Regions from separate parts of the Rhizobium sp. CG4 genome, predicted to be linked through region 3. Evidence: predicted binding sites of a transcription regulator. Region 3 holds the regulator's gene; each other region holds the start of a gene.
The links. The regulator LexA, encoded in region 3, represses DNA repair genes until DNA is damaged. The targets are predictions, from matches to a motif close to TGTTCNNNNTGTGTTCNG.
Positions count from the first base shown of each region.

Region 1: the regulator LexA is predicted to act here: its motif matches at 1,752-1,769, upstream of HGO37_RS10700 (DNA recombination protein RmuC).
Region 2: the regulator LexA is predicted to act here: its motif matches at 5,634-5,651, upstream of HGO37_RS01520 (ATP-dependent helicase).
Region 4: the regulator LexA is predicted to act here: its motif matches at 4,899-4,916, upstream of HGO37_RS15155 (ATP-dependent helicase).

Region 1 is NZ_JABAEG010000003.1:89,688-97,269, reverse strand. It holds gene def (peptide deformylase) at 1-3, opposite strand, end outside; gene HGO37_RS10705 (globin-coupled sensor protein) at 99-1,607, opposite strand; gene HGO37_RS10700 (DNA recombination protein RmuC) at 1,802-2,992, shown strand; gene HGO37_RS10695 (ribokinase) at 3,039-3,938, shown strand; gene trmB (tRNA (guanosine(46)-N7)-methyltransferase TrmB) at 4,025-4,729, opposite strand; gene metK (methionine adenosyltransferase) at 4,738-5,976, opposite strand; gene HGO37_RS10680 (helix-turn-helix domain-containing protein) at 6,183-6,599, opposite strand; gene lnt (apolipoprotein N-acyltransferase) at 6,844-7,582, opposite strand, start outside.
Region 2 is NZ_JABAEG010000001.1:288,978-296,559, forward strand. It holds gene HGO37_RS01500 (efflux RND transporter permease subunit) at 1-2,861, opposite strand, end outside; gene HGO37_RS01505 (efflux RND transporter periplasmic adaptor subunit) at 2,870-4,057, opposite strand; gene HGO37_RS01510 (cyclase family protein) at 4,325-5,146, shown strand; gene HGO37_RS01515 (carboxymuconolactone decarboxylase family protein) at 5,182-5,592, shown strand; gene HGO37_RS01520 (ATP-dependent helicase) at 5,693-7,582, shown strand, end outside.
Region 3 is NZ_JABAEG010000002.1:219,018-226,599, forward strand. It holds gene HGO37_RS06225 (TerC family protein) at 1-973, shown strand, start outside; gene HGO37_RS06230 (ATP-binding protein) at 1,175-2,692, opposite strand; gene lexA (transcriptional repressor LexA) at 3,143-3,871, shown strand; gene HGO37_RS06240 (ComEC/Rec2 family competence protein) at 3,976-6,474, opposite strand; gene gltA (citrate synthase) at 6,776-7,582, shown strand, end outside.
Region 4 is NZ_JABAEG010000004.1:404,090-411,671, reverse strand. It holds gene HGO37_RS15175 (FadR/GntR family transcriptional regulator) at 1-540, shown strand, start outside; gene HGO37_RS15170 (hypothetical protein) at 775-1,248, shown strand; gene HGO37_RS15165 (DUF6500 family protein) at 1,348-1,566, opposite strand; gene dinB (DNA polymerase IV) at 1,607-2,695, opposite strand; gene HGO37_RS15155 (ATP-dependent helicase) at 2,708-4,777, opposite strand; gene HGO37_RS15150 (PQQ-dependent sugar dehydrogenase) at 5,025-6,251, opposite strand; gene HGO37_RS15145 (hypothetical protein) at 6,400-6,849, opposite strand; gene HGO37_RS15140 (Crp/Fnr family transcriptional regulator) at 7,057-7,582, shown strand, end outside.

The sequences.
Region 1 (7,582 bases), on a different contig from region 3:
CATGGCTTCCCATAACCCATCTGATTGCCAGAGGAAATGAAAAAACACATCATCGTCTCACCACGATAAATCATGCACTAAGCAGTCAGCCGATAAGCTCAGCCCGCCCGGCGCGCGGTTTCCCAACCCGCATTGGACTGGCGATGTGTGTCTCTCGTTTTGAACTTGTTGAGTGCACCGACAAGCTGCTCGACCTGGTGACGAAGCGTGACGGTTTCGGCCGAGGTCTGCTCAACCATTGCAGCATTTTGCTGGGTGATGGTGTCCATGGCGCCGATGGCGGAGTTCACTTCGCGTAAGCCGCCTGACTGATCCTCCGCAGCCGTTGCAATTTGGGATACGATGCGATCAATGTCGCCAATCCTGTCGGTGATCATGCGCAGGGCATCACCGGCATTGTTGACCAGGCCGACGCCTGACTGCACCTGACTGGTGCTCTGGGAGATCAGGGCTTTGATTTCTCTCGCGGCGTTGGCACAGCGTTGCGCCAGTTCACGCACCTCCTGCGCCACCACAGCAAATCCGCGCCCCGCCTCACCGGCCCGAGCGGCTTCAACCCCGGCATTCAGCGCAAGCAGGTTTGTCTGGAACGCAATCTCGTCGATCACACCGATGATTTTAGAGATTTCGCTGGATGAATGGGCGATATCTCCCATCGCCTTGACGGCGCTGGTGACCACCTCGCCGGAGGTTTGTGCATCACTCAGAGCTGCGCCGACGGCTGAGGCAGCCTGCTGTGCACCATTTGCCGTGACTGCCACGCTTTGGGTCAGTTCGTGCAGTGCAGCGGTGCTTTCTTCTAGGCCCGCCGCCTGTTGCTCGGTACGCTGCGAAAGATTTTCCGTCGCATTGGCAATACTGGTGGCGACATTCAGAATTTCTTCTGCCGTGTGGCGCACCGCCGCGATGGTGTCATTCAAGGTTTCAACCGAGACATTATAGTCATTGCCGATCTTTTCGAAATTATCAGGCAATTTTTCTGTCAGACGCGTCTCCAGATCGCCCTTGGAAAGAGCAGACAAAAGATTGGTGAGTGACGCAAGCGCCTGTTGCTGTTCGCGCAGATTGCGCTGGCGCTCTTCTTCGAGTTGCTTGCGCTGTGCGTCAAGAATTTCGAGGTAGATGGAAATGGAATAGTCCATATCCAGCACCGAAGCCTTGACGATTGCCGAAACGTCTTCCGCCAGTCCCTTGGACTTGCGTTTGCCAAATCGGGATGGCCAACGCTCTCTGACAACCGCATGGATCAGTTGTTCCATCAGCAGAGCGTAACCACCCATGTACCAGCGGGGTTCGAGACCGATACGGGCATGCGCCTGGCCAACCGCCTGCACGCCTTCAACGTATTTTTCATCGTAGGCTGCGGCACCGACAACACCCCAATGCTCGACCTGACGTTTTTTCGCACCCTGAATGTGATTTTCGTTGCGGAAAAATGCAGCCGTCTCGGGCGTCGACCGCACCTTGGTGTAGAACGTATCCAGCGCAGATCCGACATTACCCGCAATCACTGGATCAAGATCTTTCAGCCTCTTGCGCGCCTCAGTGTCCAAACCAATAAAATCGAGCCGCTTGGCGAGCACCTGTTTGCTGTCGTTGTTTGTCATGCACGGTCCCCTTAACCCCGATAAGGCCACGATCCCGGCTAAACCCGTCCGGAAACATGGTTAACCCTTGGTTACACCAATATTCCTTTCGAATTTGCTAAATTTAGAACTTTTTTATATCAGACATAAGCAGACAGTGGCGCGTGTTCTCGTTTTGATCTTCCGAATCAAACTGAATCCGGGTAGGTTCGGCCATGAGCATCGATTTTCCCGCACTCGGCATTACGATCTTGACCATTGGCGGCATGCAGGTTTCGGCAGGCGCAATCATCATTTGTTTGCTGCTGCTTTCCATTGCGTTGCCGTTGTTCGTATCAATGCGGTTTTCAAGGCGCAACGACGATGCCCGCGGCGAAGTGAGTACGCTGTTGCGCACTCAGGCGGAGTTGCATGGGCGTATCTCGGCACTGACGGAAACACTTTCCAACAAGCAGTCTGAAATGAGCCAACACCTTAATCAGCGGCTCGACGGCATGTCGCAACGACTTGGTGCCACGCTGACCGAACAGACAAAATCGACACACGACAATCTCAGCAAGCTTCAAGAACGGCTTGCAGTGATCGATGCCGCGCAAAGCAATATCCAGACCCTGGCGCGCGACGTTGTTGGCCTCCAAGCCATTCTATCCAACAAGCAGACGCGTGGCGCTTTTGGACAGGCGCGCATGGAAACGATCATTGCCGACGCCATGCCTTCCAATGCCTATGCGTTGCAGCCGACACTGTCGAATGGTTCTCGCCCCGACTGTACGGTGCGAATGCCGAACAATGCACCACCGCTGGTCATCGATGCCAAGTTTCCGCTGGAAGCCTGGAATTCCATGCGCGAGGAAACTTCGCCTGAAGTGCGCAAGCTTGCGGCCCAGCAATTCCGGCGTGACATGGAAGTGCATATCCGCGATATCGCGGAAAAATACCTGCTGGCAGGTGAAACACAGGATACGGCGTTTCTGTTCGTGCCATCGGAATCGATTTTTGCCGATATTCACCAGCATTTCGAAGCCATTGTGCAAAAAGCACACCGCATGCGGGTTGTTATCGTTTCACCATCGCTGCTGATGCTGTCGGTACAGGTTATCCAGTCCGTGCTGAAAGACCAGCGCATGCGCGAGCAGGCACATCTCATTCAAGGCGAGGTCGCGCTTTTGATGGATGATCTGAACCGGCTGGACGATCGTACCCGCAAACTGCAAGGGCATTTTCTGGCTGCACAGAAGGATGTGGACCAGATCATGACCTCCGCAGACAAGCTGACGAAGCGCGGCAACAAGATCGAGGCTCTCGATTTTGGCGGCGATACACCGGAGCAGCCTCAAGCGCCTTCTCCACAATCATTGGAGAGCCGAATAGGCAGCCTCAAGTTCCGGGTGGTTGACGACGAGTGACCCTGTCGGGCAAAGTCGGCGCCATTGAACATCAATTGGACATATCATGATTACTGTATTCGGCTCCATCAACATGGACCTCGTTGCCACTGCACAACGCCTGCCCAAACCGGGTGAAACCGTAACCGGGCAAACCTTTGCAACGGCAGCAGGCGGCAAGGGTGCCAATCAGGCGCTGGCAGCCAGACGGGCCGGAGCAAATGTCCGCATGGCCGGCGCTGCAGGCGATGACACCTTTGCAGGCTCTGCACTGGAGCTTCTCAGTGACGCCGGCGTTGACCTTACCACCGTCAAGACATCGCCGGGCGCGACCGGCACAGCTGTCATTCTGGTGGGCGAAGGCGGAGAGAACATGATTGCCGTCATTCCTGCGGCAAACGGTACGATCACGCCTGACGATGCGAGCAACGCGCTCGACGGCATGACGTCCGGCGATATCCTGATGCTGCAATTTGAAATTCCCGTCGAGGCCATTGAAGCTGCCTTGGCTGGCGCCAAACAAAAGGGCGTCACCAGCATCATCAATACGGCACCATTGACGCAGGACGCTGCTCGCATTTCTGCATTGGCCGACATCATCATCGCCAATGAAACCGAGTTTGAACTGCTAATTGGCAAGCAGGGCATTTCTGGCGAAGAGCGCCAACAGGCCATGCAGGATATGCATGCTCGTACCGGCCAAACCATCATCATAACGCTGGGTGCTGATGGCGTTATCGCCATGCGGGATGGCCAGTTGCACAAGGCTGCCGGTCTGAAGATCGAGCCGGTTGATACGGTGGGGGCCGGCGATACATTCTGCGGTTATCTGGCAGCCAGCCTCGACAAAGGTCTGGATTTTGCGACGGCGCTGACGCGTGCAGCCGCAGCCGGATCGCTGGCTTGCACCAAACATGGAGCCCAGCCGTCTATCCCGCTGGCCAGCGAGGTCGATCAGCAGGTCTGAGGGCAAATTGCTCGCCCATAGGGTTAAAATGAAAAGGCCGGGTCAAAACCCAGCTTTTTCATTGAATTCATTTTGAACGAGATACCTCAGACGCGAATAAACGTCAGATAGGCGGATGTTCGGCCCTCTCGTTTAGCCTTTGCCTCATACCGGGTTCCCGGCCATCCGGCGTAAGGTGTCTTCCAGTCCTCAGCAGACTTTGCGGTCCATTCAAAGCCGCCATGGTCGCGACAGTGGGTCAGCGTCCAGTTCACATAGGTGTCGATATCGGATGCGAAACAGAAAGTTCCGCCCGGCTTCAACACACGATGGAAGCGGCTGAGATTAACCGCAGAGACAAAGCGACGTTTCCAGTGCTTTTTCTTCGGCCATGGATCGGCATACAGCAGATCAATCTGATCGATCGAGGCCTCTGGCAACCAGTCGAGAAGCTGCGTGGCATCGTCATCATAAAGGCGGATATTTTCAATGCCGCGGTCGCCAACCTGCCGGAGCAGTTTTGCCATCGAGTTTACGAATGGTTCAACGCCGATGAAGCCGGTCGTTGGCTCTTCCTGCGCGCGGTGAACCAGATGCTCACCGCCACCAAAGCCGATTTCCAACCGCAGCTGGTCGACTGCGTTTGGGTACAGCGAAACAAGCGATGCGGGCGGCGCAGCATTGAGGTCTATTTTCAGCTCCGGCAACAATGTTGCGATATCATCGCTTTGCCGGTCACGCAGGGGTTTACCCTTGCGTCTGCCGAAAAATGCCTCAGTTGCGCGTGCGCGCCGCTCGCTATCGTCTGTCATACCTTGCTTTAAGCCTTCAATGCTTCCTTGAGCGGCTTGACCAAATCAAGCTTCTCCCAGGAGAACGAACCGTCACGTCCGGACTTGCGTCCGAAATGTCCATAGGACGCGGTCTTAGCATAAATAGGCTTGTTCAGGTCAAGGTGGCGACGAATACCAGTTGGGGACAGGTCGATAACCTTGCGGATACCCGCCTCAACCTGATCTTCCGTGACCTTGCCGGTGCCATGCAGATCGACATAAACGGACAGAGGCTGGGCAATGCCAATTGCATAGGAAAGCTGGATCGTGCACTTGTCGGAGAGGCCAGCTGCAACAACGTTCTTCGCGATGTAGCGCGCCGCATAAGCAGCTGAGCGGTCAACCTTGGTGGTGTCCTTGCCGGAGAATGCGCCGCCGCCGTGAGGTGCTGCACCACCGTAGGTGTCCACGATGATTTTGCGGCCGGTCAGGCCTGCATCCCCATCCGGGCCACCGATGACAAATTTACCGGTCGGGTTGATGTACCACTGGCAATCGTCAGCGATCTTCAGCGTACCGAGCGCTTCGCGAATGTAAGGTTCGACAACGGAACGTACCTTCTTGGAGTCCCAGCTTTCATCGAGGTGCTGGGTAGACAGAACGATCGAAGCAACCTCGGCAGGTTTGCCGTCTACGTACCGGACTGTAACCTGGCTCTTGGCATCCGGGCCGAGTTTTGCAGCGTCGCCATCACCCTTTTTACGGGCTGTCGCCAGCAACTGCAGGATCAGATGCGAATAATAGATTGGAGCCGGCATCAGTTCCGGTGTTTCGCGGCAGGCGTAACCGAACATGATACCTTGGTCGCCAGCACCTTCATCGCCCTGCTTGTCGGCAGCATTGTCCACGCCCTGTGCGATGTCAGCGGACTGCGAGTGCAACAGCACGTCAATCTTGGCGGTCTTCCAGTGAAAGCCATCCTGCTCGTAACCAATGTCTTTGATAGCGCGGCGTGCAGCGGCCTTGAACTTGGCAGGATTGATAACGTCTTTACCGGCTTTATCCTTCTTCATCAGGCTTGGCGGCAGGCGAACTTCACCAGCGATAACCACCCGATTTGTCGTGGCCAGGGTTTCGCATGCGATACGAACGCCCCAAGGGTCGACTTTGCACTTTACAGCTTCACGATAAACGAGATCGACGATTTCATCCGAAATACGATCACACACCTTATCCGGATGACCTTCGGCCACGGACTCGCTGGTGAAAAGGTAGTTGGCACGCATACGGGATTCCCCTCAAAGAAATGGCCTCTGCGTGTGTTAGTCATTTCACGTCAAAAAAACAAGGACACAACGACATAAATATATCTTTATGTCAGCAATTCTGTCGAATTTTGCCGCGAAACTCTACCAAACTGTAAAAAGCAAAAAGCCACCGCGATCTTTCAATCACGGCGGCAATCATGAACCATTCACAGTTTGTCGGATGCTTACTCGGCCTCGCCCTCAGCGGAGAGCGCCTTGACCAGATCCACGATACGACGACGAACCTTCGGATCAGAAATCTTCACGAAAGCGCGGTTGAGCTGCAGACCTTCTGAGGAGGACAGAAAATCAACAACGTAGTTCGAGCTGGACGCTTCTGCGCCAGTCGCCGAACCTGGCTGATCGCCCGGCGCGTCTTCGAAGAAAAAGGAAACAGGTACATTGAGGATACCAGCAATGTTCTGAAGACGGCTGGCGCCAACGCGGTTGGTGCCTTTTTCGTACTTCTGAATCTGCTGAAAGGTGATACCGAGACTTTCACCCAACTTTTCCTGGCTCATACCAAGCATTGTTCGGCGCAATCTGATCCGGCTACCAACATGAATGTCGATGGGATTTGGCTTCTTTTTATTCTCGGTCATAGTCAATGTCCTGACATCGATACGTTGCGTAATTGCAAAATGGCCAGCCTAGCTGGTCACTGCGGGTACTTCGCATTGCCGCAGCATTTTCCGCATCTTAAACACGTCAAAAACATGTCATCCGAAGCATGGAACAAGCTGCCAGCGACATCTTCAACGAAACGGTAGACCCAAAGTTCCCCACCATATACCATCTGCGTTGTAGCTATATGCAATATCACTATGCCTTTTTAGGGAATTTTGGTCAATTCTCCTTAAAAACTAAACCAAAGCGCGAAACTATTGCTATTATAAGCAGTACTCCAAAGATCAACCAAAAGTGATCCTTGCGAACACCCAGACGTACAGATTGAAGATCAGCACTACTCAGGGTAGCGTCAAAAATTCCTTTTTGACCGCTCGCAAGCCCTGCGACAATTTGTCCCATTGGGTCAATTACAGCCGAAATACCGTTATTTGCAGCACGAATCATGCTGACGCCGTTTTCGACCGCCCGTAAACGGGCCTGCAAAAAGTGCTGCGACGGCCCTGGTGTCTGGCCAAACCAGCCGTCATTGGTGATGTTGAGAAGCAGGGAAGCGCCCGCCAATCCACTGGCCAGTTCATTCGGGAAAATGGCTTCGTAGCAGATCAACGGATAGAAGCTTTGGCCACTCGGCAACGTCAGCACACTACGATTTGCTGCTGCAGAGAAACCGCCAGGAAGATTGACGATATTCTCGATGCCAAATCGGGTGAGGATATTCTCAAACGGCACATATTCGCCGAATGGCACCAGATGCACCTTGTCGGCTGCTCCCAGAATCTGGCCCTGACTATCAATCATGTAGATCGAATTATAGAAGCGTGGAGGCATTCCCGGTGCAGCTTCTTCGAACCGCACCGCTCCAGTCAAAAGAATCTGGCCGTCTTCCAGTACATCGGCAATTCTGACCAGTGCATCCGGGTTCTGGGTCAGAATGAACGGTACGGAAGTTTCAGGC
Region 2 (7,582 bases), on a different contig from region 3:
ATGCTGCAGGCCTTTTCAATCGCCTCACGTACCGTTGCCCCCTGGTCACGCAGGTGGTTGGCAAACTCCACGATCAGAATGCCGTTTTTCGCCATGACGCCAACCAGCAACACAAGTCCGATCTGACTGTAAACATTGAGGCTGGAGCCGGTCACCAGCAGCGCAATCACGGCGCAGGCAAGACCAAGTGGCACTGTCGACATGATGATGACGGAACTCAGCACACTTTCAAACTGTGCGGCCAACACCAGGAAAATAATGGCAATGGCAAAACCGAAGGTCAGCAACATGCCACTGGAGTTTTCCTGGAGCGTCGCAGCCTCACCCATTGGCAACAGGCGTGCACCCTGCGGCATGATCGATTGCGCCAATTCATTGACCTTGGCGACGGCATCACCCAGCGCCACACCCTCCTTCAAGCTGGCCGTAAAACCGACCGAAGGCAACTGCTGTTCACGGTTAAGCTGCGGTGCGACGGCTGTCTCCTTCAAAGTCGCAATAACCGACATCGGCACCATCCGGCCGTCCTTGGCCTTGAGGAAGATGTTTTCAAGGTCCGTCGGGTCATTGATCGGTCGGGTCGAAGACAACAGACGCACGGGAATGGCGTCGCCATCCACGAACACATCCACGATTGAGCGACCTTCCAGCAGCGACTGCATGGCACGCGCCAGACCGGTGATGTCGATGCCAAGATCGGATGCGCGTTCACGGTCGATCGAAACAGAAAGCTGCGCCTGGTTTGGTTCATTGTCGAAACGCGGCGTGTCGAACATGCCGGTTTCGTCCATCGCCAGCAGCAGCTTTTGTGTCGCCTGTGTCAGGGACTGATAGTTGCTGCCAACCATCGCCATGCTGAGACCATTACCTGCACCGCGAATACGCAGACTGTTGGGCTGTTGGGCGGTGGCGCGCAAACCCGGTACCTTCTGTGCAACAGCATTCACATCCTGCGCAATCTGGTTTTGCGTGCGTTCACGTTCGGACCAAGGCGCAAGGGTCATCACGATAAAGCCGGTGTTGGACGAACCATTCATGCCGGTGATCGAATAAATATTACGAATCTCGCCGCTGTCGCGCAGCGGTTTCAGCCCCTCTTCCACACGCTGCAATTGGTCACGGGTATATTCAAGGCCGGCACCCTGTGGCGCGGTTACGCGCATGAAAAGCGACGAGCGGTCTTCGCGCGGCGTCAACTCGCTCTGAACCAAGCCGAACGCAACCCACGAGGCACCCGCAAAAGCGACAGCCACGATAACGACGATCAGTGGATTGTTGAGGCAGGAAGACAGCGTCCTTTTATAGGTGGAAGCAAAAACCTTCCCAAACCACGCCAGCGGCCCCGTTTGAACCTGCTCGCCCTGTTTTAACATGCGCGAGGCAAGCATCGGACACAACGTCAAGGCCACGATGGAGGACAGGCCAACAGCAAAGGCCAGCACGAAACCAAACTCGCGGAATAGGCCACCAAGCTGGCCGGGCAGGAAGGACAGTGGAATGAACACCGCAGCAAGCGTTGCAGTTGTGGCGATAACAGCGAAGAAAACTTCCTGCGTGCCAAGAACGGCAGCGGCACGTGGCCCCATGCCTTCGGCGCGACGACGCACGATGTTTTCAAGCACCACGATCGCATCATCCACCACAAGACCGGTCGCCAGAACGATGGCAAGCAGTGTGAGAATGTTGATAGAAAAACCGATCATGTAGATCGCGACAATCGTTCCGATCAAGGCAACCGGCATGGTGATGGCCGGAATAAGCGTTGCCCGCCAGTCCCGAAGGAACAGGTAAAGCACCACCACAACGATAAGAGCGGAGAGGCCAAGCGCCAGTTGCACTTCGTGCAGCGCGCCTTCAATGAATACCGCGTCATCACTGGTGATGACAATACGTGTGCCCTCGGGCAAGTTGGCCGACATTGCATCTACGGCGGCTTTGACACCAGTGGAAATATTCAGCGTGTTGGACTGTGCCTGACGCACGATACCAAGACCAACGCCTTGAACACCGTTGGAACGCAACGATGTGCTTTCATCGTCCGCACCCAGCATGACGCTGGCAACATCGCGCAGCCGCACCTTGTCCTTGACCATCAGGTTTTCAAATTCGGCTGGTGTCGTGAGATTTGCAGTAGCACGCACGACGATATCCTGCGTGGCGCTTTTAAGCGACCCGGCAGGCACATCAAGTGCAGCCGTTCCAAGGGCTGTCGAGACATCGGTCACCGTCAGACCGCGGCTGGCAAGGGCCGCCTGATCGAGATCAATACGGAAAACCTTATCCTGATCACCCGACAGTTCCACGTCGGCCACACCTTCAACGGCGGCCAGACGGTCAATGATCTCGTCATTCACCAGCTTGGTCAGATCTTCCATGCCAAGCGTCGACGAAGTGACCGCCAGTCGCATGATTGGCTGACTGTCGGAATCCGCCTTGATGATCTGCGGTTCGTCCGCATCGTCAGGCATCTGGTTGGTGACGCGGCCGATGGCGTCGCGAACATCATTGGAAGCAACGGCCAGATCAACCTTGTCGCCGAATTCAAGCGTCACACGGCTGCTGCCGAACTGCGACTGGGAAGAAATAGTCTTCACACCGCTGACACGAGCCACGGCACCTTCAATGGTCTGTGTCACTTCCTGATCGATGGTCTGCGGCGACGCACCGTCGTAAGTGGTGCGCACAGTGATAACCGGGCGGTCCACGTCAGGCAATTCGCGCACATCAACCCCCACCAGTGCCGCCAGACCGGCAACGACCAGAAGTGTATTGATAACGGCTGCAAGAATGGGGCGCCGAACGAAAAGCGCGGTGAAGGCGAGTTTGGAATCCTGGCCGCCTGGAGGCGTCTGGGTGGTCATTGATCCGCTCACTGACTTGCTACCTCCGGTGCTCTCGGCTGATTATTTGTACGCACTGCTCCGCCTTCACGAACGCGCTGCAATCCTTCTGTAACAAGCGGATCGCCTTCGCTAAGTTCCGCCTTCACCAGAACGGAATCCGGGTTGCGTTGGACGATCTGGACGCGAACCTTGCTGGATTTGTTATCCACCACACGCCAGACATAAGAGCCTTCCGCATCCCACTGCACAGCCAACGGATCGACGGATGGATAGTTTTCACCAGAGAAGCGCATGGTCACCGAGAAGGACATGCCTGCTCTCAGATCGTCATTGGCATTGTTGAAGACGGCGCGAACCCGAATGGTTCTGCTAGCTTCATCCACGCGGTTATCAATGGCTTCAACTTCACCTTTGAAAACCTCACCCGGGCGGGAGATCGAAGTTGCCTCCACAGGCATGCCCAATTTTATCGCGGTGGCGAACCGTTCTGGCGCCCAGAAATTCACCAGAATTTTCGAACGGTCATCAAGGCCGACAATGCTGGTTTGCGTCGTGGCGTTGTCACCAATATTGATCGCGACAATACCGGCGATACCTTCAATCGGCGCTACGATATTACGGCGTTTGAAATTGAGTTCGGCAGTGCTGAGCGCCAGCTTGGCGGCTTCCTCAGCAATCTGCGCATCCAGCACATCCAGACGGGAAACGGATTTCAGATTGCTGTAGGAGGTGGATTTTTCAACCGCACTTTTGAGAGAAACCTGCGCCTTTTCGCGCTCGATGATTTGCTCATCATCATCAAGCCGTGCCAGCACGTCGCCCTTTTTGACTTTCTGGCCGGATGCCACGAGAATTTCGGAAATAAGCCCGGATGCCTGTGGTGTGACCACAACCGACTGGATGGCCTCACCATTACCAATGGCATTCATGCGGTCATTGATGGTGCCGGTCTTGACCGGTGCGATGGATACCAGCGTTGCATTGCCGCCCTGACGACCCTGGCCGTTTCCACCGCCCTGACCTTGCGCACCGCCTTGGCCTTGTGAACCACCATTGCCCGTCGCACTGGCTGCCGTTTCCGCAGCTGGCTTTTCGGCCGACAAAATCCCGGCCTTGGCCAGGATACTGCGCCCGTCAGACGTATTGAGTGCCCACAGACAGACACCTGCGCCCACGACAGCCAGACTGACACCAACCTGCTTCCAAGCCTTCATGCAATTCTCCGAATGATATGCTTCGGGGGCCAGCATGATAACGCTGCACACACCCCTCTGTGATTTGCTCCAGTATCTTTGCTGGATTTGAACAACGCAATGCACAAAACCGTTTGTTACGTAATTGTAATTTGCATCATTTTTTGAATTGAACCCATCAAATAAGTTCAATTTACAATAGTGTCATGTTCACTATTGTGACTGTTGTAAAACATGCCTTTTTTGATTTCCGCATTCATTTCAAAACCTGCACGGGAGACGTACAACATGTGCAATGCCTGCGTAATAAACGACATTAAAGACCGCATGCTTTCAAGACGCAGCCTGTTCAAGGCCGCAGCAGCGGGAACGGTAACAGCCGCAGCCGCCACATTCGGAAGCGCACCGGTCGCCATGGCGCAAGCCGCCAGCAGCGTGACCGACATGACCCATGAACTGCATGAGGACTTCCCGACTTTCTTCGGCGAGCAGCAGTTTTTCAAGGACCAGAAATTCAATTACGCCGAACACAAGTTCAATCTGTTTGAGCTGCGGGTCAACGAACACACCGGCACCCATGTCGACGCCCCCCTTCACTTCTCCGAAAACGGCACGTCGGTTGCCGAAATTCCGGTTGGCAATCTGGTGGTGCCGCTCGCTGTTATCGACATCCGCGAAAAGGCAGCATCCAATCCGGATGCGGAAGTCACGCCCGATGACATCAAGGCGTGGATTTCCAAAAACGGCGACCTGCCGGAAAATGCCTGCGTCGCCATGTTGTCCGGCTGGCAGCAGCATCTGGGCACGGACAAGTTTCGCAATGCCGATGGAGAAGGAAAGATGCACTTTCCCGGCTTCCACGTAGAGGCGGCCAAATACCTGCTGGAAGAAAGCAAGGCCGCAGGCATCGCCGTCGACACGCTGTCGCTCGACTTCGGCAAATCGCCGGATTTTGCCACCCATTACGCCTGGCTTCCGGAAAACCGCTGGGGTCTGGAAGGCATCGCCAATCTGGACAAGGTTCCGGTCAAGGGCGCAACACTTGTCGTCGGCGCACCGAAACACCGTGGCGGCACCGGTGGGCCTGCCCGCGTTTTCACACTCGCATAATTTGGCAAACTGCTGACCAGACACGGAGGACATCGATGAGCACCGTCTCCAAAACACAAGATCCGGAAACCAATCCGCGTGTGAAGGCGGTGTTCGACGATATCCGTGCGACGCGAAGGTCCGACTTCATCAACAATATGTGGCTTTACCTCGCCTTTGATGCCGACCTGTTGGAAAAGACATGGGGCGAGGTAAAGGCTGTCATGGCAACACCATCGGCGCTTGATCCCTTGACCAAGGAGCTGCTTTATATTGCCGTGTCCGTCACCAATGGCTGCTCCTATTGTGCCCATTCCCATACCGCTGCCGCCAAGTCGAAGGGCATGACGGATGAACAACATGCCGATCTTGTCAGGGTGATTTCGCTTGCGGCCAAAACCAACCAGCTGGCAACCGCGCTGCAAGTTCCAGTCGACACGGTTTTTGACGCCGATCAGAAAAGCTGACCCTCAAAATGCACCGATAGAGGTGCTTTGACGGCTGAAACGGGAATAAAAGCAGAACATGCTTCTGGCCTTTCAGTCCCGAATCACTACATTGGGCCGCATGAGCAACAATTTTGATGATATCCCGTTCTTCGATGAAGAACCGGCAGAGCCACGCAAGCCAGCACCAGCGCCACAACAGGGCAGCGGTCTTGGCATTGCAGCCCGCGCCATGGCAGCGCGTGATCAGGCGCGCCCCGCCCCCGATTATCTCTCTGGCCTGAACGCAGAACAGCGTGAAGCCGTGGAAACACTGGAAGGCCCGGTTCTGGTGCTGGCCGGTGCAGGCACCGGCAAAACTCGCGTGCTGACCACACGTATTGCTCATATTCTGGAAACCAAACGCGCCTTTCCAAGCCAGATCCTGGCGGTGACCTTCACCAACAAGGCCGCACGCGAAATGAAGGAACGTATTGGCGTTCTGGTTGGCGGCGCCGTTGAAGGCATGCCGTGGCTCGGCACGTTCCACTCCATCGGTGTGAAGCTGTTGCGCCGTCACGCTGAACTGGTCGATCTGCGGTCGGATTTCACCATTCTAGACACCGACGACGTTGTGCGACTGATCAAGCAGCTCATTCAGGCCGAAGGTCTGGATGACAAGCGTTGGCCCGCCAAGCAGTTTGCCGGCATGATCGACAACTGGAAGAACAAGGGACTGACCCCGAAGGATATTCCCGAAGGTGACGCGCGCGCCTTTGCCAATGGCAAGGGTCGTGAGCTCTACACCGCCTATCAGGCCCGGTTGAAGACGCTCAATGCCTGCGACTTCGGTGACCTGCTGCTGCACCCGATCAGCATGTTCCGCCGCAACCCGGATATCCTCAAGGAATATCACCAGAAGTTCCGATACATCTTGGTCGATGAGTATCAGGACACCAACACCGCCCAATATATGTGGCTGCGGCTTTTGGCGCAGCGCCCCAAGGGTGAAGTGCAAAACGTCTGCTGCGTGGGTGATGACGACCAGTCCATTTATGGCTGGCGCGGTGCCGAGGTCGATAACATCCTGCGTTTCGACAAGGATTTTCCCGGTGCAAAGGTCATCAAGCTGGAGCGCAACTACCGTTCCACCGAACATATTCTCGGCGCGGCCGGCCATCTGATTTCACACAATGAAGGCCGGCTTGGCAAAACGCTGTTTACCGACCGCGTTGACCCCGATGACGAAAAGGTCATTGTGCACGCCGCCTGGGATTCCGAAGAAGAAGCCCGCGCAGTTGGCGAAGAAATCGAACAGTTGCAGCGCCAGAGCCATAATCTCAACGATATGGCGATCCTCGTGCGCGCCTCGTTTCAAATGCGTGAGTTTGAAGATCGCTTCGTGACGCTGGGGCTGAACTACCGCGTTATCGGCGGCCCACGCTTTTATGAACGCCTCGAAATTCGCGATGCCATGGCCTATTTCCGCCTCGTCTGCCAACCGGCTGACGATCTGGCCTTTGAGCGCATCGTCAACACACCGAAGCGTGGACTTGGTGACACCACCATTCGCAACCTGCATGACTATGCACGGGCCCGCGATATTCCGATGCTGGCGGCGGCTGCTGATATTATCGAAACGGATGAATTGAAACCAAAGGCCCGCAAGGCGCTGTTCGATGTGATTCAATCTTTCAGAAACTGGCAGCAACGGCTTGAAACCACGTCACATATCGAACTGGCCGAGCAGATTCTGGAAGAGTCCGGCTATACCGACATGTGGAAGGCCGACAAGTCAGCCGAAGCACCGGGCCGCCTCGACAACCTGAAGGAACTGATGCGCTCGATGGAAGCCTTCGAGAGCATGCGCGGTTTCCTTGAGCACGTCGCACTTGTCATGGACGCCGAGCAGAACGAAAACCTCGATGCTGTCTCGATCATGACGCTGCACTCCGCCAAGGGCCTGGAATTCGACACCGTGTTCCTGCCCGGCTGGGAAGAAGGGCTGTTTCCGCATCAGCGCGCACTGGAT
Region 3 (7,582 bases):
GTTCTCGGATTTTCTCGGCACCCCCACATGGATGTGGGCGGTCTTCATTTCTCTCGTTCTTGGCCTTTTGGCACTGGACCTTGGTGTTCTGCATAAGAATTCCAAGGAAATCGGCATTCGCGAAAGCTTGCTGATGTCCGCTTTCTATATTGTCATCGGTTTGTCCTTCGGTGGCTGGATCTGGTACCAGTCGGGCCAGCAGCCTGCCATGGAATATATCACCGGCTTCGTGGTGGAAAAAAGTCTGGCGATGGACAACATCTTCATCATCGCCATGATCTTCTCCTATTTCGCCATTCCGCGCCAATACCAGCACCGCGTGCTGCTGTGGGGTATTCTGGGTGTGATCGTGCTGCGTGGCATCATGATTGCCGCTGGCGCTGCCATCGTCGAAAACTTCCACTGGGTGCTGTACCTCTTTGCGGCCTTCCTGGTGTTTACCGGCCTCAAGATGCTGTTTTCGGCCGATCATGATGAGAACGATCTCGACAACAACCGCATCCTGAAGTTTCTCAAGCGCCACCTGCCGCTGACAAACCGCCTCCATGGCGAAAAGTTCTTCGTCAAGGAAACCGACGAGAAGACCGGCAAGCTGAAAACCTTTGTCACCCCGCTGTTTCTGGCGCTGGTGATGGTGGAAATTGCCGACCTGATCTTTGCGGTTGATTCGATCCCGGCGATCTTTGCGATCACCACCGACCCGTTCATTGTCTATACGTCGAACATTTTCGCGATCCTTGGCCTGCGTGCACTCTACTTTGCGCTGGCAGCCCTGATCCACCGCTTCGCCTATCTCAAATATGCGCTGGCTGCGGTTCTGGTGTTCGTTGGCTCGAAAATCTTCGTGGCTGACATGCTGGGTCTGGCAAAAATCCCGCCTGCCGTCTCGCTTGGCGTGACCGTCGCAATTCTGGTGACCGGTGTTGTCGGTTCGCTGTTTGCCACACGCAAGCAAGCAAAGGCTGTCGAATAATGTCGCGCTTCACAACATCCCGAAACTCCACCATCCTCGGCGCCACGCCGAGGATGGGCACCACCAGATGGCCGGTAACATCAGTCCATGTCTGCGATTTCAGCACGATGATTCTCGGACGTGATCCGAGAATGAACAACGGCAGATGGTCGGGACGCACCCGACCATAAGATAGAATAACGGCTTTAAAAAACAGCAGCCTTATTCGGCTGCCAGCGTCGCCTCATCATCAGCCGCATCCGCATCACCGGGTGCGGTTTTTGCATCAAGGTCCGGAAATGCCACGATACGCTTGCCGGAGAAATCGGCATGCACCACGACCAGCTCCTTCTCCTCGAAATAACCGAGCAGACGGCGTGCACGGCGTGCAGAATGCGTGCCATAGGCGCGAGCAATACGGGCATCAGATGGGCAAGGCTCCTCGCCCAGCGCGGCTTTAACCAGCATCAGGAATACGCCCTGCAGATCGTCGGAGACGTTTTTCGACAGATCGAGTGCCGTTTGCCAGCTTTCACTTGCCGCCATTTCGGCATCAACGCCGGAACGGGTAATTGCCACCTGACGGCGGAATTCCGACAGCGCCATCGGCGTGCCGGGAATGCGGCGCATGCGGGCACGCACCAGAAAGTCCTGATAGAGCACCGCATCGGTGCGATAGGCCGATTGCGGATCATCCAGAATTTCGTAGAGAACGCCTGAAATCTTCTCTTCGCGCTCTTCCGGCGTCATGTCCGAGGCGCTGCTGCGCTGCGGCTGTTCGGAGGCTGGCGTTATCGCGGCTGGTGTCGAGCGGGACAGCTCGGCCAGAATGTCTGTTGTCGGGCGCGGTGCCGGTGGCGTGCGGCGCACAGGCGCGCGCGTAAATTCTTCCGGGTCCGGCGTGAAGATCAGGTCTTCCACGTCCTGCGGCGCATCGGGCAGCGGCATCAGCTTGGGCGATGACGACCGAGCCGAGGTTTCCACAGCACCAATCACGATAGGCAGTGGGCGGCGCGACAGAGCCGGGCCAAGCGCCACGAAATTACCACGCTGCAAATCGCGGAACATTTCCGCCTGACGGCGGTCCATGCCGAGCAGGTCGGCTGCGCGTGCCATGTCGATATCAAGGAAAGTACGGCCCATCAGGAAGTTGGAGGCTTCCGCCGCCACGTTCTTGGCAAGTTTTGCCAGACGCTGCGTGGCGATAACGCCGGCCAGACCGCGCTTACGACCACGACACATCAGGTTGGTCATGGCGCCAAGCGATGCCTTGCGGGCATCTTCGGTTACTTCACCAGCCACGGACGGCGCAAACATCTGCGCTTCGTCGACCACCACCAACACCGGGTACCAGTATTCACGGTCGGCATCGAACATGCCGTTGAGGAATGCAGCTGCGGCCCGCATCTGCTGTTCGACATCAAGACCTTCAAGCGTCAGGACGCAGGATACGCGGTGTTGGCGAATACGGTTGGCAATACCGGCCAACTCACCCTCTGTGCGCTCGCCATCTACAACGATATGACCGAACTTGTCAGCCAGCGTCACGAAGTCCCCTTCAGGGTCAATAATGACCTGCTGAACCCAGGGGGCGGATTGTTCCAGAAGCCTGCGCAGCAGATGCGACTTTCCGGAACCGGAATTGCCTTGCACCAGCAGACGCGTGGCGAGCAATTCCTCAATGTCGAGTTTGGCAGCCTGCCCACCCGATAGCGTTCCCATGTCGATGCCGACCTGCAATGCCCTAAAACCTTATACTGTCAAAATTGATGTTGAATGCCGACTCCGAACGAGCAGCGAACCCTCCCCATAACAGAGATTTCAACGCAATGCTTCCTCGTGAAGGTAAAAATGCACAGGGAATATGCGCTGCCAACCCAATCTGGTGGAGAGAATCAAACGAACCGAATCACAGCGCCTTACGATATCAGATTGATAATCATGCCGGTTGGTCGGCTAACGGGCGGTGTTGCGAGCCTCAGCTTTCTGACGGATCGTTTTGTGATGAATTGACGTGAAATCGTTTAAAAAACAGCGTGATAGGCAGCGATTACACGTCTTGGCTGTTTTGAAAGAAAATTCACCGGGGCGGCGATTACGAAATATTAAAGCCTTGCGGAACACATATGGAACATATAGTGTATGTTCTGCATTTGTTTCGATTTTCATCAACGGTTGGGGTGCGACTTCATGCTCACACGCAAACAGCAGGAACTGCTTCTTTTCATTCACGAAAGAATGAAGGAATCCGGTGTTCCTCCCTCATTTGATGAGATGAAGGATGCGCTTGATCTCGCGTCCAAATCCGGCATTCACCGGTTGATCACAGCGCTTGAAGAACGTGGCTTCATTCGCCGCCTGCCAAACCGGGCACGCGCACTGGAAGTCATCAAACTTCCTGAAGCCTATTCGCCAAGCCTCAAACCACAGCGTGGCTTCTCACCAAGTGTGATCGAAGGCAGCCTTGGCAAACCAAAACCGGTTGTCGCCCCTGCTCCGACCCCCGCCCCTGTCAGCGCCAATGATGGCGGCAGCTCGGTATCGGTGCCGATGATGGGACGGATCGCGGCCGGTGTCCCGATCTCCGCCATCCAGAACAACACACATGATGTGTCCGTGCCGGCTGACATGCTGGGTTCTGGTGAACATTACGCACTGGAAGTGCGCGGTGACTCGATGATCGATGCCGGCATCTTTGACGGCGACACGGTCATCATCCGCAACGCCAAGACCGCCAACCCCGGTGATATCATCGTGGCGCTGGTCGATGATGAAGAAGCGACCTTGAAGCGTTTTCGTCGCAAGGGTGCATCGATTGCGCTTGAGGCGGCAAACCCGGCCTATGAAACCCGTATTTTTGGACCTGACCGCGTCAAGATCCAGGGCAAGCTGGTTGGCCTGATCCGCAGATACCACTAAGCGGTCATCAGCAGACCCATATCACTGCCAGGTGACGCGCCAGCGCGTCATCGCTACTGTCGCCGGAAAACACCCGACACAACTGGCCTTCAACTCACTTTAGCCTAGCGACGGTCCAGCAGTTGCGAGACATGTTCTGGCACTTCCGTTTCAAATGTCCTGCTGCGCCAGTTATAATAACGATGCATGGTCCATGGACGGTAGGAACCATAAATGGCAGCCGTCATCCTCTCGATCGGCAAATGCTGGTTTGCGGCGGTTGTTGCCTCAGTTGAAAATGTGATCTCCAGCGAACCGGTGCGCCGCAATGTCTGGGCACTGAGTAAAAAGGCGCCGGAGCGGCAGGTTTCAAATGATGTGGGACGCGTGGTGATAACCACAGAACCGATGTCGCAAGCGAGACCAAGATATCTGTTATCCAGCACGGAAATCACCACCTGCCCCTTCGCTGATCTGGCGATGCACCAGCTGTCGCGGCGGCAGGTAAAGGCATCGGTTGCATTTGTAACGGCGGCAGACATCACCTGCCTTTCAGCCTGAATGATGTGTTCGTCCAGCATCGGCCGTCGTGATCGTGGTGGCGCGGCATCAGTATTGCCAGTCGTTTTGTCATTGGCATCGTCAGGCGATGGTTCTGGGGCTGGCAGTTCCGGCAGCATGTTTGGCCGAATATATTTGTCAGGTAAGAACAAAGCCCGCGCCCATTGGTCATAGATAAAGCCGGATGGGCGTTGGCTGGTGCTGGCAACCTGATCCTTGCCAACCAGTGCCATCAGTTTCCCGTCCTCAAAAACCACCAGATCGGGATTGTCCTGTTGCCGTGACAGCACAAACAACCCAAGGACTGCCAGCAGGAACACAGCACTTACCCAGGCAAGTCGGGTGCGAAACAGTGTCAGCACCAATAGGCCAAGCGTTCCGGCGCCCAGAAACCATTGATGCTGTCGTCCGACCCCGGCATCGCCTCCCCATGAGGCGACATAGGTGGCAATATCAATTGTCATCGCCATGCCGTAACCCATGACGGTCAGAAACGGACCATCCAGCCCAAAGGGCATCAGTAACATGGCGATCAAGGCAAAGGGCATGACGATGAAAGACATCACCGGCATGGCGGCGAGATTTGCCGCCAGTCCATAGGTGGTGACACGGTGAAAATGCTCCATCGAATAGATGGCCGTGGATACCCCACCAATCAGCGAGGTCACGACAATACCGGCGCAGAAGCTGCCAAGGATGGAAGCACCCTTGAGGGCGATCGGCATATTACTTGGCCGGAAGGTTGCGCTGTCTTGTGCGGCGCGCCGCCGTGTCCAGAAACCATACGCGGCGACCAGCGCAATGGTTGCGGCAAAGGACATCTGGAAACTTGGCCCCATGACCTCTGACGGCGAAACGCAGATAATAATGATGGCGGAAATGGCAACATTTCTGAGGCTGATCGAGGGACGGTCAAACAGCACGGCGATCAGCATGATCGACATCATCAGCCAAGCCCGTTCGGCCGACACTGCAAATCCTGAAATCAGGTAGTAGGCGAGCGTCATGACAAGGGCGGCAAAGGCAGCGATCTTCTTGACCGGCCGCCTCTCGGCAAAACCCGGAAAACAGCTGAGTGCCGTGCGCAAGCCAACGAAGAATATGCCCGATGCCAGCGCCATGTTGAGGCCCGAAATGGCAACGATATGGGCAAGGCCGGACACACGCAGTGCTTCCATGGTGGTTTCTGATATCGCCCGCCGTTCATCGGTTATGATCGAGGCGGCAAAAGCGCCGGCGTCGCCGCCGATCGTGCTGCGGATGCGCTCGGCAATGGCGCTGCGCAATTGATAAAGTCCTGTATCAGTCACGCTGAGCCAGTGGCCGCGTTCCGCAATGCGGCGTTTGATCGCCTCACTCACCGCAGGCTGTGGCGCTCCATAAAAGAAACCGGTTGCACCTATGCCATTAAAATAGCCGGAAAAGGCAAAGTCATTCAGACCAGGCAAGGCCGGTCCTGAGGGTGGAGACAGGCGTGCGCGGCCGGTAACGCCCTGCCCGATTTCTATCGGTTGATGGCGACTTCTTGATAGTGCCGTGATCTTCTGCGGCGGGCGCGACAGTAGAGGGTTTTCAGTTCCGGTGACCGATATGATGTAGCGCCAGTAACCGCGCGCATCCACCTCGCGTCGCTCGACAACACCTGACACGACTGTGGTGACCGGCGTATCAATAATGACGGTATCCTGCCGCCAAGTTTGCAATTGCGCCAGCAGCATGCCTGCCAGACACAGCGCAACAAGGTTAAGCAATCCTGCCAGTTTTGCCGCGCGGTACCGCAGGGTGACCGCAAGTGTGCCGGCTAAACAAAAGCCGCCAGCAAGCAGGTAGGGTGACGGTGTCTGAAGGCTTGAAAACCAGATGATGGCACCGACTGCCAGAAAAACCGGAATACAAAGAAAGCCGTGGCCATAAGCCTTTTCGATGTCCAACATGCGCGACAGCGACGATATCCGGCCGGATAAATTCCCTGCCGTTGCAGACTGTTCATAAACCTCTGCTACCCCGCCCTGATACCGTTGCAGAGCAAAGGAATCACCCTCACCGGGGAGATCCAGTCTCAACGGTTCCTGCTGTCGCAATTCTTGCGATGGTCTTACAGTCAAACCCGCAGCTCCCCCGCCGGACAGGGGGTAATTTGCAACCGGCACAACAACAATGCAACCACTTATATTTTAAGGAAGCATTGACCTAATATGAAACAGTGAAACGCCAAAAGCCTAGTTTTTGGCACAAGTTGATACCGCAACGCACAATTTGCCTTTTGGATAGCTTGGCATATGGCGCAGGATCAGATAGCTATCCTGAACGCTTAACGCCTAGATGCCTCACGGCATCCAAAACGCATGTTCTCGGAGGATTATGATGACGGAAAAAAGCGCTTCTATTACGCTCGGCGACAAGACAGTAGAACTTCCCATTCGAGAGGGAGCGATAGGCCCAGACGTCATCGACATCGCTGCTTTGTACAAGCACACCGGCAATTTCACCTATGATCCCGGCTTCACATCGACTGCATCTTGCGAATCCAAGATCACCTATATCGATGGTGACGAAGGCGTCCTTCTGCACCGTGGTTACCCGATCGAGCAGCTTGCCGAAAAGGGCGATTTCCTTGAAACCTGCTACCTGCTTCTGTACGGCGACCTGCCAACAGCAGAACAGAAAAAGGATTTCGACAACCGCGTAACGCGCCACACCATGGTGCATGAACAGATGACGAAGTTCTTCAGCGGTTACCGTCGTGACGCACATCCGATGGCCGTGATGGTTGGCACCGTTGGTGCCCTGTCTGCCTTCTACCACGACTCGACCGACATTACCGATCCGCACCAGCGCATGGTCGCAAGCCTTCGCATGATCGCCAAGATGCCGACAATCGCGGCAATGGCTTACAAGTATCACGTTGGCCAGCCATTTGTTTACCCGAAGAACGACCTCGACTACGCGTCGAACTTCCTCAACATGTGCTTTGCCGTTCCATGCGAAGAGTACAAGGTGAACCCGGTTCTGGCCCGCGCCATGGACCGTATCTTCATCCTGCATGCTGACCATGAGCAGAACGCTTCGACCTCGACTGTTCGCTTGGCTGGTTCTTCCGGTGCAAACCCGTTCGCCTGTATTGCAGCTGGTATTGCCTGCCTTTGGGGCCCTGCCCATGGCGGCGCCAAC
Region 4 (7,582 bases), on a different contig from region 3:
CAGGGGGCAGGGGTGTTTATCCTGACCTCCAGCCCGATTGATCCGGCAACGCCACGCCTTCAGGACATGGACCAAAACCGGATTTCCTCCGTACTGGAGATGCTTGAAATCCGTGTTGCGGTTGAATCGGAAGCGGCTGCCCTTGCTGCCTTGAGACGTTCGCCGCAACAGGAAGAACATATTATCGAATGTCATCACGCCCATATGAGGCAGATACAGGCCGGTCTACCAACCGCTGAGGCGGAATATGCGCTGCATCTTGCTGTGGCGAAGGCGGCCAATTCTCCAAAATTTGTGGCCTTCATGACACTGATCGGCGAAGCCTTGGTGCCGAGAATTATCCTGAACAAAAGAAGCGAAGCCGGCGAAACTGAATATCTAGCGCAATTGCACGAGGAGCATGGCCGGATTGTCGATGCCATTTCGGCTGGCGACGAATATGCAGCGCGTGAAGCAATGCGTGCGCACCTAAATGGAAGTCAGGCTCGTTACCGTTTGTTGCAACGGCAAAACAGCGACATCACGACCAAATCGGGATAAACGTCTGCCGTGTGTACATGGCATTTGGTTGTTGTTACAGCGGCGCAGGCCGACCGAAGTTGTCACGGCGCATTGTATGTCGCCCCCGGTATTCTGGTGGAACTCAAGTTTTGATACTCCTCAGAGTAGAGTTCCCCTATGGTGAGCTATCGCGATTCCATCTCGGGGCGCGCTGGTATTTTTCGTAGGCCTGCGTTCCGGGCCGAGTTTACAGGACCGCATATGAGACGCAGTTTGCTGACGATTTTTGTTGCCCTCTTTCCCTGGACCGCCAGCGCCAACTGTATGCCTCCTTGGCAGACGCTGTTTGCCTGTAACATCAAAGGTTCAGAGGCCAGGGCAGAGTTTTGCGAAATTGCAGATCAGGAAAGCCACAAGAGCCTCAAAAGCCACTACTATACCTATGTTGTGGGAACGAAGCCGGCAGAGCTTTATTTTGAAGCGGACGGTTATTATTTCTCCACCAAAGATACGATTGCTGGTCATCCCAGCGACCTGACCATGGGGGTCGGTCTCGCCAACAAGAACTACGTCTATTCGTTTTTTGTCACTGAAGATAAGAACGATGACGGGCCTGTCCGTGATGCCGAAATCCGCGTTTACAAGTCGATAGACGCATTCAGCAACGATACAAAAAACAATGAACAGCTACGGCTGCAGTGCGATCCCGCTTCGGTCATTGCGAACAAGGACAACATTCGTCCCTAATCGATGTTTTATGCTTTGATGTGATGCGAACGACCACCCGGTAGGCGGGGCGATCTGTCGTTCGTTTCTGTTACGCTGCTGAATGCAAATCACACGGTTTTACTGGCCAGATTTTACCATCTCGCGAACCTTCAGCGCCTTTTCAAAATGATTGAGCCTATGGGTCTTGATCCACCACTCGGCGGCTTCCATCAGCGGGTTCGGGTCATCATTTTTGTTGGCAAAAAAGGCGTAGAAAGAAATGCCGACGGCATCGCCGTTCTTTGCGATCTTGTCGTCACAAATGGCGATGGCTTTTGTTCTGAGACTTGCGCGCATTGCTATGCCTGAATGCTTGAGAGATTTTATTGTCGACGTATCAGATCGCCAGATCCAGTTGATGCTCGTAGGCCGCAGATGTTTCTCCCAGATTGGAGATTGTGACACCAAGTAACCTCACGGGTTTGCGAAATGGAAATGCGCTGGCGAGCAATTGGGCGGCGTTTTCGACCAGCTCGGCTTCACCACCGAAAAAATGCGAAACTGTCCGGCTGCGTGTGATCTGCTGAAAATCAGAATATTTGACCTTAACCGTCACCGTTTTTCCGGAATATCCGTTTGCCTCGCAATGACGCCAGATTTTCGCGACAAGCGGCACCAGTTCAGCCTTTGCCAGATCAAGCTCTACGATATCTTCAATAAAGGTATCTTCGGCGCCGACCGATTTGCGCTCACGATCGGGTTGTACCTGACGGTTATCAATGCCACGCGAAATGCCGTAAAAATATGGTCCCGACTTGCCAAAGTGCTGGGCCAGAAATTCCAGCGATTTCGCTTTGAGATCGGCCCCCGTTTCAATGCCAAGCAGGTGCATCTTTTCTGCGGTTGCAGGGCCGACGCCGTGAAACTTCTTGACGGCCAATCCCTCGACAAAAGCCGCACCATTTTTTGGCGTAATGACTGCTTGTCCGTTCGGCTTGTTGAGATCAGAGGCCATCTTGGCAAGAAACTTGTTGTAGGAAATGCCGGCAGAGGCGTTAAGCCCGGTCACTGCCTTGATTTTTCCCCTGATTTCCAGGGCAATCTCAGTCGCAACCGGCATATCTCTCAGGTTTTCCGTCACGTCGAGATAGGCTTCATCAAGCGACAAAGGCTCGATGAGTGGTGTATATTCCGCAAAAATCTCGCGAATTTGCCGGGATACTGCGCGGTAAATCTCAAACCGCGGTTTCACAAAAATCAGCTGGGGGCATTTGCGCGCTGCGGTGACTGAAGGCATAGCCGAGCGAACGCCAAATTCTCTTGCCTCGTAACTTGCCGCAGCCACGACCCCACGTGCTGCGGCTCCACCAACGGCAACGGGTTTGCCCCTTAGCTCGGGATTGTCGCGCTGTTCCACTGAAGCGTAGAAAGCATCCATGTCCACGTGAATGATCTTGCGGATCGGACGGGGGCTCTCGTCAGGCATGGCTGGTCACCGTCACTTCCACATGGAGCGCATTCGCGCACCGACATCCATGCGTATCTGGGTGGCACTGCGCTCGCTGGCGTTAGGGCTTATCTTCGGCCAGCTTGTTGACTCGAAGAATTGCAGCAATGTCGCGGGAATGAAGCGGGTGCGCGAGGCGTAGACATGACGGTCACCTTGCGTGTTTTGTCCGTGGGTAAAAAAGCGTTGCGGGGTAATGAGCGAAAGGCTGTCACGCGCCCTAGTCATTCCAACGTAAAGCAAACGTCGCTCTTCTTCGATCTCGGCCGTCGTACCAACCCCGAGGTCAGAAGGAATGCAGCCATCAACCACATTGAGCATAAAAACGGAGCGCCATTCCTGACCCTTGGAAGAATGGATGGTTGACAGGATCAGGTAATCCTCATCAAGCAACGGGACCCCGGCCTGATCACTGGTCGCGTCGGGCGGATCAAGGGTCAGCTCAGTCAGAAATCTTTCCCGGTTGGCATAACCTGCTGCGATCTGCTCAAGCTGGATGAGATCGGCCTTGCGCGTGTCAGCATCCTCGTGAATGCGATCAAGATAGGGCTCATACCACAGGCGAGCCAGGCCAATCTCGGCAGGCCAGCTCGCCCCCATCTTCCTCAGGCCTACCATGAGAGTGATAAACTTTGCCCAGTCTTCACCACTCTTGGGTGGAGGCGGAATCTCCGCGAGCGAGATCAGCGGCTCCGGTTCTGCCGTTATCGTGTCGAGGATTTTACCTGCCGTTTGTGGGCCAATACCCGGTAACATCTGAAGCAGTCTGAAACCCGCCACGCGGTCACGCGGGTTCTGCGCAAACCGCAGTACGGCCAGCAGGTCCTTGACATGAGCGCTGTCGAGAAACTTCAAACCGCCGAACTTCACGAAGGGAATATTGCGCCTGGTCAGCTCAACTTCCAACGCACCGCTGTGGTTGGATGAGCGGAAGAGCACCGCCTGCTGTTTTAGCGATATTCCGATCTCGCGATTGGCCAGTACCTGTTCGACAATATAGGCGGCCTGATCGGTCTCGTCCTTTACGGTGACCAGCATTGGCCGCTGTTCGGATTCGCGGTCGGTCCACAGATTCTTGGTAAAGCGCTCCCGGGCAAGATCGATCACACCATTTGCGGCGGCAAGGATCGGCTGTGTGGATCGATAGTTCCGGTCAAGGGTAATGACATCAGCCGGTTGCGGCGAAAATTCCTTCGGAAAATCGAGAATGTTGCGAATGGTAGCGGCGCGAAAGGAATAGATCGACTGTGCGTCATCGCCAACCACCGTCAGGCCCTGACCATTTGGCTTGAGCGATCTGAGAATGGATGCCTGCAGACGGTTGGTGTCCTGATATTCATCAACGAGAATATAGTCGAAACGATTGCCGATATCTCCCGCAAGTTCCGGATCTGACACCATTTGAGCCCAGTAGAGAAGAAGGTCGTCGTAGTCGAGTACGTTTTGTGCCTGCTTGGCCTCGACATAGGCGCCAAACAACTCCTTCAACTCATTTTCCCATTCCGTGACCCAAGGCCAGGAGGTTTTAAGCGCTTCGGCAATCGAACATTCCGAATTCACCACGCGGGAATAGATGGCAAGGCACGTGCCCTTGGTCGGAAACCGGTCCCGGGTTTTGGAAAAACCGAGATCATGCCGGACGATATTCATAAGATCGGCGCTATCTTCGCGATCATGAATGGTGAAATCGACGTTCAGTCCGATCTGTTCGGCATAGATCCGCAAAAGCCGTGCGCCGATGCCGTGGAATGTGCCCGCCCACGCAAGTGCATCGGTCATGACGGCGGAATTTTCGCCGAGAACCTGCCGACAAATGCGCTGGACGCGCCGGGTCATTTCCGAAGCTGCCCGTCTGGAAAAGGTCATTAGCAGAATGCGGCGTGGATCCGCACCATTGACGATGAGATGAGTGACGCGATGCGCAAGCGTATTGGTCTTGCCAGAGCCAGCACCGGCAATAATCAGCAGTGGTCCGCCGATCTGCCCATCCACTGCGCCGATGCCATGCACGACAGCACTTCGTTGCTGGTCATTCAGTTTTTCCAGATAGGTCGCCGTCATTTGATGCCTGTAAATGCTCTCATTTCGCGCTGCTACATAGTCCGTCACGCCATTACTGCGATGGCGTTCAGGCCCAGACGATTCCGAAAGCCCGAAAATATTGGCGTCTGCATAACATGAAAGGAACAAAAAAGGAACATGCTGGCGTAAAATGCCGGTGTATGTGGTTCGCACCGCGCGCGCCGCTTGGCCGTTGCGCGCAGTGCTTTGATATGGCGGGCGGCAGTTAAACAGCCCGCAGTGTCAGTCAGGTTGCATTGGTAATTTTGATGATTGTCGAGTTTCCGCCACCACGTTGTTCGGTCACTGCAAAGACAGAACCGTCAGGTGCAACTTTCACATCGCGGATACGTGCTTCTAAATCGAGCCGTCCTTCATGCGAGACGCGATCACCATCCATATGGACCGCTACGATGCCCTGGCTGACAAGCCCGCCAATCAGGAAGGCGCCTTTCCATTCCGGTATCAGGTCATGATCATAATAGGCCATGCCAGAAGGCGCGATAACGGGATCCCAGTAATAGACCGGCTGCTCGGTACCTTGCTGTGAGGTAATACCATCTCCCACTGCGCGACCGCTGTATTCAATGCCGTAGGTTACCTCTGGCCAACCGTAATTTTTTCCGGCTTCCGGTCGATTGAGCTCATCGCCGCCCTTGGGCCCGTGTTCGACCAGCCACAGACGTCCCTGTCCATCGAGGGCTGCTGCCTGAACATTGCGGTGTCCCAAGCTCCAGATCTCGTCGAGCGCGCCGTCCGTGGCGACGAATGGATTGCCTTCAATTGCCTTGCCTGATGTGTCGATGCGGAAAACCTTGCCAAAACCGCTTGCCAGATCCTGCGCACCGGTGCGCACTTCCGCGTCTGAACGCTCGCCGACCGTCACATACAACTCACCCTGCGGTCCAAATACCAGGCGTGAACCGAAATGTTTGTCACCGTCGTAACTCGGTGTCTGCTGGAATATGGTCGTTACACCTTCGAGTTTTGCACCACCGTCGACCTCGACCAATTTTGCTGCGGCCACGGAAGTGCCGTTGCCATCTTGGCGGGGTTCTGAAAACGAGAAATAGATCATGCCGGATGTTTCAAAGTCCGGTGCGAGCGCAACGTCCAGCAGGCCGCCCTGACCAGCAGAGGCTACTTCCGGAACGCCTTCAATAGGCTCGCTGACTGCACTGCCATCTTGCGAAACAATGTGCATAGCACCTTCCTTTGCCGTGACCAGCATGCGGCCATCCGGCAGGAACTCCATTGCCCACAGGTGTGGCAAGTCCTTGGCAATCACCTTCATTTCGACACGTGGCTGGTTTTCAGGCAACGGTGCCCGCGTCTGGTTTTCAAACGCCGGTGCCTGCTGCGGCGCATTTGCTTTTCCTGTTTCTGCGGTGTTGCTGTCTTGGGCCGAAACGGGAACCGCAATAAGGCTGCATGCAAGCATCGTGGTGGCGAGAATGTAGTTTTTTCTGAACATCGACAGTTGGCTCCCTTGAGTGCTGGCGGGGCAGATTGATGCCACGCTTCGTTTCAGGAACACATGCGGGCTAAATTTGTTGCAACACACCAGTTCAACAAAAATTTATCGCCTCGAGAGGTGACTGCCAGGCATTTCAGCTGGGGCGTTAACGGCCTCTGACAGATGCCCATAGAAACCCCGCTGCTGCCGCCATTGATACCCACAATAAAGGTTGGGCGCGCACCTTCTCCTCAATCGTTTCCACCTGGTCGCGCACTTCCGCTTTCGCCAATCTGGCAGATGATGTGCCGACAGAACGAATGGCGTCGGAAAGTTTTGTAATCTCGCTGCTGAGATCTCGCAGTTCCTGACGTGTAGCGTCGTCGTCACGGACGGCAGTTTTGGGTGTTATGAGGTCAGCGCTGTTTTCAATCTGCTCTGCGGCGTCAACATCGGTCCGTCCCGAAGGCACGGAGGTTTGCGTAATCGACAAAGGATCGGATGCGGGAAACGTATCTTCAATCGCGTTCTGCAGGTCGTCATTTGCGCTCTTGTCTTTGACGGCAGCCTGCTCCTTGCGGAGCGACTGGACGGCGGGCGATACTGGATTTTTCATGATTTTTCTCCTGAGCTAGTCCTTTTAAATCATCAAGAGGGCTCAGATGTTCCGTGCGGGCCAATAAATTTGGGTGGTAAGCAAGACGGCAAGTCGGGTTGCTGAACAGATTACCTGCGTATAAGCTTTCCGTAGTCGTTTGCAGGGTGTTCGAAGGCGCAGACGATGAGGGGTGCCAACTCTTGCCTCAAGACGGAAGCGAACGTCATGGTTTCAGCCAATCAGGATTCCATTCGGAACAAACTACTATCCATTCTTCCGCCCGACGATTTTTCGTTGATTGCAAAGCACCTGGAATATGTCGACTTGCCTCGTGGCACAGTTCTGGCCCGGGTGGGTGAACCGATCGATCATGTATACTTTCTGGCGTCGGGCATAGGCTCGCTGGTGACTACGACGCCTGATGGAAACAGTGCAGAGGCGGGAATTTTCGGATTTGAAGGTTATGTGCCAACAACTGCCATTGCCGAAGTGGAAACCAGTTCGCACGATGTAACGATGCAGCTTTCCGGCGATGCATATCGCGTTGACTACAAAAACTTCCGCGCTGCTATGGAAAACAGTAGCTTTTCAAAGATTGTTATTCGGTCAATCGAGGCTTTTTCAGTCCAACTTGCTCAGACAGCAGTTTCCAACGCTGTCCACGATGTCAATGAGCGGCTCGCACGCTGGCTTTTGATGTGCCACGACCGTGTGACGGGAAACGAGATCGCACTGACCCATGAGTTTATTG